Regions from separate parts of the Methylobacterium sp. Leaf111 genome, predicted to be linked through region 2. Evidence: predicted binding sites of a transcription regulator. Region 2 holds the regulator's gene; each other region holds the start of a gene.
What was found. The regulator LexA, encoded in region 2, represses DNA repair genes until DNA is damaged. The targets are predictions, from matches to a motif close to TGTTCNNNNTGTGTTCNG.
Positions count from the first base shown of each region.

Region 1: ASF41_RS17440 (ImuA family protein) is a predicted target of LexA. The motif match lies at 1,751-1,768, and genes of this name have one in related genera.
Region 3: parE (DNA topoisomerase IV subunit B) is a predicted target of LexA. The motif match lies at 1,529-1,546, and genes of this name have one in related genera.

Region 1 covers NZ_LMNE01000045.1:130,589-133,861, forward strand. The annotation lists gene ASF41_RS17435 (DNA polymerase Y family protein) at 1-986, opposite strand, end outside; gene ASF41_RS17440 (ImuA family protein) at 883-1,725, opposite strand; gene ASF41_RS17445 (collagen-like protein) at 1,957-2,832, shown strand; gene ASF41_RS17450 (molecular chaperone DjiA) at 2,990-3,273, shown strand, end outside.
Region 2 covers NZ_LMNE01000024.1:23,791-27,063, forward strand. The annotation lists gene ASF41_RS14480 (DUF937 domain-containing protein) at 63-848, shown strand; gene lexA (transcriptional repressor LexA) at 1,211-1,969, shown strand; gene ASF41_RS14490 (ComEC/Rec2 family competence protein) at 1,963-3,273, opposite strand, start outside.
Region 3 covers NZ_LMNE01000004.1:6,723-9,995, reverse strand. The annotation lists gene ASF41_RS05645 (PhoX family phosphatase) at 1-1,378, shown strand, start outside; gene parE (DNA topoisomerase IV subunit B) at 1,644-3,273, shown strand, end outside.

The sequences.
Region 1 (3,273 bases), on a different contig from region 2:
AGGCGTCCGATCTGGGCCGGGCAGCGGGTCGGCAGACTCAGGCCGAGGTCGAGGCTGCGCAGGATCCCATCGACGCGGGTCAGGGTCAGCCGTACGGCCCGGGCGCCGAGGCCGGCCGCTTCCAGCCGGGGGGCGATGCCCTCCATCAGACCCATGGCGGTGGCCACGATGGTCTCCGGCTGCCCGATCGGTTCGAGAAAGCCGCGCGCCGCCTGGAATTCGCGCGGGTCCTCGGCGGTGACCAGGGGTTCGGGCCGGTATCCGAGGGCCTGGTCGAGGCGCAGCAGCAGGGTTTCGCCGAAGCGCCGGGCCAGCGGCGCCCGGGGCGCCGTGGCGAGGTCGCCGATCCGGTGCAGGCCGAGGCGGGCCAGGGCCTGCGCCGTGGCCCCATCGAGGCGCAGGGCCGAGACGGGCAGGGCGTGCAGGGCCTCCGCGTTGCAGCCCGGGGCCACGAGGCCGCCCCCGCCGTGGCGCGCCAGGGCGAAGGCGCAGGCCGGCGTGTCGGCGAGGGCGATCCGGGCCGGCATGTCGCGGGTCGACAGCCGCCGGGCGAGGTCTTCCACCAGCGCGGCCTCGCCGCCGAACAGGTGGCTCGCCCCCGCGATGTCGAGGAAGAACCCGTCGCCGCCCTCCGCCGGGCCGTAGGGAGCGACGACGGGCGTGTAGCGCTTGGCCCACAGGCAGAGGCGGTGCAAGGCGGCGGCGTCGGCCTCTGGATCGGCCGGATGGACGGCGACCGGCGTCCCGATCCGGGCGCGGGCCCGGGCCAGGGTTTCACCGGGCACGAGGCCGAGGGCGCGGGCGGCGGAATCCACCGCCACCAGGCGCAGGCCGTTGGCCTCCATGGCGGCCACGACCATCGGGCCGCTGTCGCGGTCGCCGTCAGCCCGAGCGCTGGGCGCGCCGCTCGGGACGGACGCCGCCTGCGCCCGCCTCAGCCGCGTGACCGGCCAGTGCTCCAGCCAGACCGAAACGATGCGCGGCATGATCCCACTCCAGAAGCCAATGTCCGGTCCGCCCGTTGCGGCTCCGGTCGAGGGTCACCTGCCAGCACGGCCGCTCGATGCAGCCGAAGCGGTCGCGCAGGGCCTTGCCGGCGGCGACCCGCCAGCGTGTCGCCGCCACATTGGGGCTCTCCGCCTCCGGCGGCCTCAGGATGAGGAGAAGCAGGTCGGTCCGGGCCGCCGCGAGGTGGAGCCGGCGGCTCTGGGCGAGGGGCAGGGCGGCATCGATGAGGCCCGCCACGGCCGCCAGCCCCTGCGCGCGCAGGGATTCCTCCAGGGCCCGGTAGGCGTCCCCGTCGCTCGCCACCTCGAACAGCAGCAGGCGGCCGGGATCGAGGCCGAGCCCGGCCAGCCCGTGCCCGTAGGGGAGGGGATGCCCCCGGCCCGCCACGAGCAGGGCCTCGCCGCGCACCCGGGCGAGGTGGCGCGCCACCAGCGCAAGGGCGAAGCCCAGCGCCGCCGGCTCGTCGCCCGCCTGCGCCGGGGCGATCTCGTGCAACTGACCGAGGGCGAGGCCGCCCTGTGCGAGGCGCGTATCGACGTCGTGGATGCCGAGGGGCAGGGCGCCCCGGAGGACGGATGCGCCTCCGCGATCGGCCACGAGGGCGCGCAGGGCCGCCAGATCCGGGGGCGCACCCGGATTCGCGGCATCCGGATGTGGCGGATCCGCCGGCAAAGTCTCGGTCTCGGCATCGGGAGGGTCTTCAGGGCTCTGTCTCATCGGCTCCGCTCCATCCCGCTACGCTAAGAACAAAACAGGAACACACTCAATCGGTTTCCGGGGGGATTCGGAATTTCGCCTGCTCATAGGGACTTGGCCTGTGGACGGCTGTGGACGCTTGTGGACGATGGTTTCCGGGCCGGCCGATCCGCCGCGCTTGACCCTATAGCGAGGGCAGGGCAGCACTCCTCACCTGCCGCGCACAAGACGCGGATCAGCCGGGAGAACTCCATGCGTTTCGCTCGTGCCCTCGTGGTCCTGTCGGGCCTGATCACCGTCGCGGGCGGCCTCCCCGCCGCCGCGCAGACGGCGGCCCAGCCCCGGGGCGAGGCCAAGGCGCGCCGGCCCCAGGTCGTGTCGCAGCCGATCCAGGTCTACGATGCCCGCTTCGAGAACGGGGACCTGCGCATCTCCGGCAGCGTGCGCAAGCCCGGCACCGTGGTGGTGCTCGACGAGGACATCTCGATCATCGCCGACAGCCGGGGCCGCTTCGTCTTCCGCCTGCCTTACGTGCCCACCAATTGCATCGCCACCCTGAAGGCGGGCGAGGACGAGCGCGAGGCGGTCATCGCCAATTGCGGCCCCGCCGGCCAGCCCGGCCCGAAGGGCGAGACGGGGCAGAAGGGCGACACGGGTGACAAGGGCGAGACTGGCCCCGCCGGCCCGCAGGGCGTCGCTGGCCTGCCCGGTCCCCTGGGGCCCAAGGGCGAGCTGGGTGTCAAGGGCGAGCCGGGTGCCAAGGGCGAGGTCGGACCGAAGGGGGAACCCGGCCCCAAGGGAGAGACGGGTCCGAAGGGGGACGCCGGACCGAAGGGCGAGACGGGCGCGAAGGGGCCGGCCGGCGAGCGCGGCCCGGCGGGTCAGAAGGGCGAGCCCGGTCAGGCCGCCCTGGCGGCCGCCGCACCCGCATCCCCGTTCCGGGTGGTGCGCCAGGACACCTGCCCGGCCTCGGGCTGCGCGATCACCTGCGAGGGCACCGAGATCCTCGCCTCGGCCCTCTGCCTGAAGGGCGGCAGCGCCATCGTGACGGCGGGCGCCGACGGAACCTTGAGCGCGGCCTGCCCCACTGAGAGCCAGGGCCTCGTCGGCCTCTGCGCCCGGCGCTGAGGGGACGAACGACCCGGGCGATCGCCCCTCGCCGAAACGGAGCCGTCCGGTGTAAGGACGCGCTTCGTTTCGCGCCGAAGTCGATCCCACCCGTGTCGATACCGTCCATGCTCCCTGCCCCTGCCAGCCCCGTTCCCCGCGCCCGCGGGGTCGTCCGATGACCCTGGGCATCTGGGGCAAGCTCGGCGGGGCCGGCCTCGGCCTCGCCATCGGCGGTCCCCTCGGCGGCCTCGTCGGCGGGGTGGCCGGGCACTTCCTGGTCGACCGCGAGGGCGCGCTGTTCGGCACCACGCCGCGCGACGTGGTCTTCACCACCGGCCTCGTGGCCCTGGCCGCCAAGATGGCCAAATCCGACGGCGTGGTGACGCAGGCCGAGGTGGAGGCCTTCGCCAAGGTGGTGCAGGTGGACGAGCGCGCCCGGCCCGGCGTGCAGCGCCTGTT
Region 2 (3,273 bases):
GAATTCGCGCGGCGCGCCCGGGTCGATGACCGGGAAAGCCGCAGTTCGTCCGCGAGGCCGCCATGTTCAATCTGTTCGACATCCTTCAGGCGCAGGCGGGCCCCAACGCGCAGGGTTTCGGACGGCAGTTCGGTTTGTCGCCGGAGCAGAGCCTGCGCGCGATGGAAGCCCTGCTTCCGGCCCTCACGATGGGGCTGCAGCGGAACGTCGCCCAGGATCCGACCGGCTTCGCCCACCTCTTCAATCTCGTCGGCCCCGCCGCGCCGAAGGCGTCGAGCGCGACGCCGCAGATGGACATGCTGGTCCAGCAACTCTTCGGCTCGCCCCATCTGAGTCAGGCCGTTCTGCAGCAGGCCGCTGCCGTCAGCGGCGTGGCGATGCCGGCCTTGAAGCAGATGCTGCCGATCATGGCCGGCATGGTGGTGGCGGGGATCGTCCACGTCATGATCAACCAAGCGCCTGCCGCGGCGCCGGTCCCGCGCGCCGAGGCGAACCCCTTCGGCTTCCCGCCCAATGCCTGGTCGGAGATGATGCAGGCGTTCCTGAACTCCGGCGCCAAGGCCCCGAAGCCCGCGACGCCCTCGCCCCAGGCACGGCCGCGTGCGGCGTCGACGTGGCTCGCGGCTTCGCCCCGGCCGGAGTCCGCCGGGCCGGACAGGTCGGCCACGGAAGCGCCCTTCGACGTGATGCAGCAGATGTTCCAGACGGGCCTGGAGGTGCAGCAGGAGAACGCCCGCGCGATGCAGCGCCTGTTCGATACCTTCTGGCAGGATCCCCGCAATCCCACCGAGACGGGCGGCAACGGTTCGGGTGACCGGCCCAAGGCAGGGCGCACCGGGCAGCGCTAGCTGAAGACCCGCCGTCGGCGACGTCGGCGACGCCGGCAGAGGACGGCAGAGAACCGATCGTCGCCGGGCCATCGACCCGAGGGCGCTGCGCCCGGGCGCCCTGCCGACCGGTCTAGACGCCGGCCGTCCAACTCGTTCGTCGGATCGGGGCACCACTCGGTCGCAGCGATGGCCGCAGCGGCAGGCCGGCGTGGCGCTCGGGCGACGCCCGGATCCGCCCTTGCCGAGGGGATCGAACGGATCGGGCCCGAGAGGCTTGAGATGGGAACCCTTGCAGAACACTTACGGAACGTTTAACGTGTTCGTGGTTTGTTTCTAGTGCCACCCGCCGCGATCCGTGGCGCTAACGAAGAGTGTCCCGCATGTTGACGCGTAAGCAGCTGGACCTGCTCCAGTTCATCCAGCTTCGGATGCGCGAGAGCGGCGTTCCCCCGTCGTTCGACGAGATGAAGGATGCCCTCGACCTGAAGTCGAAGTCGGGCATTCACCGCCTGATCACGGCCCTGGAGGAGCGCGGCTTCCTGCGCCGGCTGCCCAACAGGGCGCGGGCCATCGAGGTGATCCGGATGCCGGAGAGCCTCGGGGGGAATGCGGGCGCCCCGCGCGCCGCTCCGGCCTCCGAGGTTCGCCGCTTCACGCCGAGCGTGGTCGAAGGCGGCAAGGGCAAGGGCAAGGGCTTGCCGGCCGGCGCATCGGTGTCCCGACTGCCGACCACGCAGGCCACCGACGAGAGCGGTCGGGCCGTGACCATCCCGGTGATGGGTCGGATCGCGGCCGGTACGCCCATCTCGGCCATCCAGGAACAGAGCCATTCGGTGACGATGTCGCCGGATTTCCTGGCCGGCGGCGAGCATTACGCCCTGGAGGTGCGCGGCGATTCGATGGTCGATGCCGGGATCCTCGACGGCGACCTGGTGGTCATCCGCAAGCAGGACACCGCCAATACGGGCGACATCATCGTGGCCCTCATCGACGACGAGGAGGCGACCCTGAAGCGCCTGCGCCGGCGTGGATCGTCCATCGCCCTGGAAGCGGCGAATCCGGCCTACGAGACGCGGGTCCTCGGGCCGGATCGGGTGCAGATCCAGGGACGTCTCGTCAGTCTGGTGCGCCGCTACTGAAGGGGGTCCCCGTCCGGTTCATCGCCGGACGGATCCGACGGATCGCGGGTGCGATCGGGGATTTCCGGTAAGACCGACGCCGGCGGTGTCGAAGATGGCAAGGACGTTCCCGGCGGGTCCACCGGCTTGCGCAGAGGCGTCGCACGCCAGGGCACGACATCCCCGGGATGCTTCGCGGAGGCGAGGGACGGCCCATCGCGGGTGAGGTGAATCGCGGTCGCACCGTGCGATTCCAGGAAATCCCGGTCGATGACGATCGATGCGGCGCAGCCCCCGGGCGCGGATTGCCGGGTGATCAGGATGTCGGCCCTGGCGCAGTCCTCTCCGAGGGCACCCTTGTCGGTGGTCAGGGCGAGCACGCGGCCGTCGGGTGTGGTCAGGGTACAGCCCAGGCGATCGCAGCGCGCGCCCTCGAACCCCGTTACGTCCTGCACCCGTCGGTCGTCTCCATCGGCCTTGAGCCATTGCGCGAGCACGAAGGGGGGCGGCCGGCCAAGGGTGGCGAGCCGCCCGTTGCGCTGGCGGATGGCGGCGCCCGCCCCCTCCCGATCGACGTAGATGTCGTAGCGATCCGGGGCAGCCGCACAGGCGATGCCGATCGCTGCCGGAATGAGGCCGAGCCAGCGCAGCGACGAGGCCGGGAGCGTCAGGACGATCAGGGCAGCGGCCAGGAGGCCGAGGGCCCCCGTGCCGAAGGCCGGGACCACGACGACGGCGTTGCCGAAGCCCGCGATCCAGGTCGAGATGGTCAGCATCCCCCGCACCGCCAGGCCCATGGCCCACCAGACCGGCTGATCCAGCGCGAACGGATAGGCGAGGATGCCCAGAACCGCTGACGGCATCACCGCCAGGGAGACCAGCGGCAGGGTGAGCGCATTGCCCACCAGCCCGAAGGGCTGCACCGTCTGGAAGTGGTAGGTGGCGAAGGGCGCGGTGGCGATCTGGGCCACGAGCGTCGTGGCCAGGGTGCCCAGGACCGCCGCGGACGCCAGGGCGAAGATCCGGGGGAGCAGGCCGGCACCGTCGCGCTGCCGCCCGCGTCCGGCGATCAGCGGCGCGCAGGCGATCAGGCCGGCCACCGCCGCGAACGACATCTGGAAGCTCGGGCCGAGGAGGCCGTCCGGCTCGCGGGCCAGGGCGATCAGGGCGGCGAGGGCCAGGTTTCGCATGCTGAGCGCCGGGCGGTCGACCAGGATCGCGCCGAGCATCACGAGGGTCATGATCAGCGAGCGCTCGGCTGCGATGTCCCAGCCGGAGAAGACGCAGTAGGCCGTCACGCTCACCATGGCGACGGCAGCGGCGAT
Region 3 (3,273 bases), on a different contig from region 2:
GCGCCGGGACGGCCGCTGGACGGTGGTGCCGGATTCCAAATACGCCCGCCGCATCACCGCCACGACGCCGATGGCGCTGACCGGCCCGGCCGCCGGCACCGACCGGGTGCGGACCGGCGCCGATCCCAGCGGCCGGTCGGCCCTCGGGATGATCAACAACTGCGCCGGCGGCACGACCCCCTGGGGCACGTGGCTGACCTGCGAGGAGAACATCAACTACTACTTCTCCGGCGCCCTGCCGAAGGACTCGCCGGAGGCCGCCAACCATAAGCGCTTCAACCTGCCGGCCAACGCCTATGCCTGGGGCCGCTTCCACCCGCGCTTCGACCTCGGCCGCGAGCCCAACGAGCCGAACCGCTTCGGCTGGGTGGTGGAGATCGACCCCTTCGACCCGACGAGCGTCCCCAAGAAGCGCACGGCCCTGGGGCGCTTCAAGCACGAGGGCGCGGCCGGCATCGTCGCGAAGGCCGGGCAGTACGTGATCTACCAGGGCGACGACGAGCGTTTCGACTACGTCTACAAGTTCGTCACCCTGGGCCGGGCCGACAGCGGCGACCGCGACCTCCTCGATTCCGGCACCCTGCATGTCGCCCGCTTCGACGCCGACGGGCGCGGCACCTGGATGCCGCTGGTCTTCGGGCAGGGTCCGCTGACGCCCGAGAACGGCTTTGCATCCCAGGCCGACGTGGTGATCGGCGCCCGGCTCGCCGCCGACCGGCTCGGGGCCACCAAGATGGACCGGCCCGAGGACGTCGAGGCCAACCCGAAGACCGGCAAGGTCTACGTGATGCTGACCAACAACGGGAAGCGCAAGGCCGATCAGGTCGACGCCGCCAACCCGCGGGCCGACAACCGGTTCGGCCACATCGTCGAGCTCACCCCCGACGACGGCGACCATGCCGCCACCGGATTCACCTGGGAGATCCTGGTCCGCTGCGGCGACCCGAGCATCGCCCAGGTCGGCGCCACCTTCTCGTCGGCCACCACGACGAACGGCTGGTTCGGGATGCCGGACAATTGCTCGGTCGACGGCCTCGGCCGGCTCTGGGTCGCCACGGACGGCAACGCCCCATCGCGCACCGGTCGCAATGACGGTATCTGGGCGATGGAGACCGAAGGGGCGGGCCGCGGCACGGGCAAGCACTTCTTCCGCGTGCCCCACGGCGCCGAGATGTGCGGCCCCTATTTCACCCCCGACGACACCACCTTCTTCGTGGCCGTCCAGCATCCCGGCGAGGCCGACGAGGAGGACCCGAAGGCGGTGCCCGCCACCTTCGAGGCGCCCGCCACTCGCTGGCCCGACTTCGACCCGGCGATGCCGCCCCGCCCCGCCGTGCTGACGATCACCCGCCGCGGGGGCGGCCGCGTCGGGACCTGAGGCGGCCCACGGGCGCGGTGCCCGGCGCGACGATCCACGGATCACGCCACCGTCAGGCCTTCTTAACCACCCCCATACCATGTCATGGGGTGGTACGCCCTGTGCGGCGGGGGCTTCCGGCTCCCGCCTCTCGGAGCGGGAACCCCTTTCTGTTTCCGGTTTGTTCCGGTATGGTGAGAGGATGAAGGCGAATGCTGCACGGTCTCCCTCTGCGATCCTGCCCGCGAAGCCCGCGGCTGCCCCCTCACCCGCGCGAGGCGCTCCGGTGAGCGACCCCGCACGCGATCTCTTCGCCGGCGGCAAGGCGCCCCTGCCGAAGACCGCCGAGCGCCGCAAGCTCGACGCTGTGGCGCCGCTTCCCCCCGTCTCGGCGGAGGCCGGTTACGACGCCTCCACCATCGAGGTGCTGGAGGGGCTGGAGCCGGTGCGCCGCCGCCCCGGCATGTATATCGGCGGCACCGACGAGCGCGCCCTGCACCACCTCTTCGCCGAGGTGATCGACAATTCCATGGACGAGGCGGTGGCGGGCCATGCCAGCTTCATCGAGGTGGAGCTGGAGGAGAGCGGCCACCTCGTCGTCACCGACAACGGCCGCGGCATCCCCGTCGACCCGCACCCGAAATACCCGAACAAGTCCGCGCTCGAGGTCATCATGACCATCCTGCACGCGGGCGGTAAGTTCGACTCGAAGGTCTACGAGACGTCCGGAGGCCTGCACGGCGTCGGCATCTCGGTGGTCAACGCCCTCTCGGACGAGCTCGAGGTCGAGGTCGCCCGCAGCCAGACCCTCTACCGCCAGACCTTTTCGCGGGGGCATGTCCAGGGTCCCTTGGAAACCGTCGGCCGGGTGCAGAACCGGCGCGGCACCCGCGTGCGCTTCCACCCCGATGCCGAGATCTTCGGGGCGCTGAAGTTCGATCCCCGCCGCCTGTTCAAGATGGCCCGCTCGAAGGCCTACCTGTTCGGCGGCGTCGAGATCCGCTGGCGCTGCGCCCCCGCCCTCCTCGAGGGCCTGGACGACGTGCCGGCCGAGACCGTGCACCGCTTCCCCGGGGGCCTGCGCGACTATCTCGCCCGCGATCTCGAGGGCAAGGAACTCGTCACCGACGCGATCTTTTCCGGCAAGATCACCAAGCCGGGCGGGCACGGCTCCCTCGAATGGGCCGTGGCCTGGATGGTGACCGACGACGGCGTCTCGGCCTCCTACTGCAACACCATCCCGACGGCGGAGGGCGGCACCCACGAGAGCGGCCTGCGCGTCGCCCTGCTGCGGGCCCTGCGCGAGCATGCCGAGCGCGTCGGCCAGGCCAAGCGCATGACGGCGGTGACCACGGACGACGTCATGGCGACCTGCGCCTCGATGCTCTCGGTCTTCATCCGCGAGCCCGAGTTCCAGGGCCAGACCAAGGACAAGCTCGCCACCGTCGAGGCCTCGCGCATCGTCGAGACCGCGATCCGCGACGCGTTCGACCACTGGCTCGCCGCCTCCCCGGCCCAGGCCAACAAGCTCCTCGACTGGGTGATCGACCGGGCCGAGGAGCGCCTGCGCCGGCGCCAGGAGAAGGAGGTCGCCCGCAAGTCCGCCACCCGCAAGCTGCGCCTGCCCGGCAAGCTCGCCGACTGCTCCAAGGCCGGCATGGCCGGCTCGGAGATCTTCATCGTCGAGGGCGACTCGGCCGGCGGCTCGGCCAAGCAGGCGCGCGACCGCGCCACCCAGGCGATTCTCCCCTTGCGCGGCAAGATCCTCAACGTCGCCTCGGCCAGCCGGGACAAGCTCGGCGCCAACCAGCTGATCTCGGACCTGACCCAGGCCCTCGGCTGCGGCACTGGCACGGGCTACCGCTCGGAGGACCTTCGCTACGAGAAGGTGATCATCATGACGGACGCCGACGTCG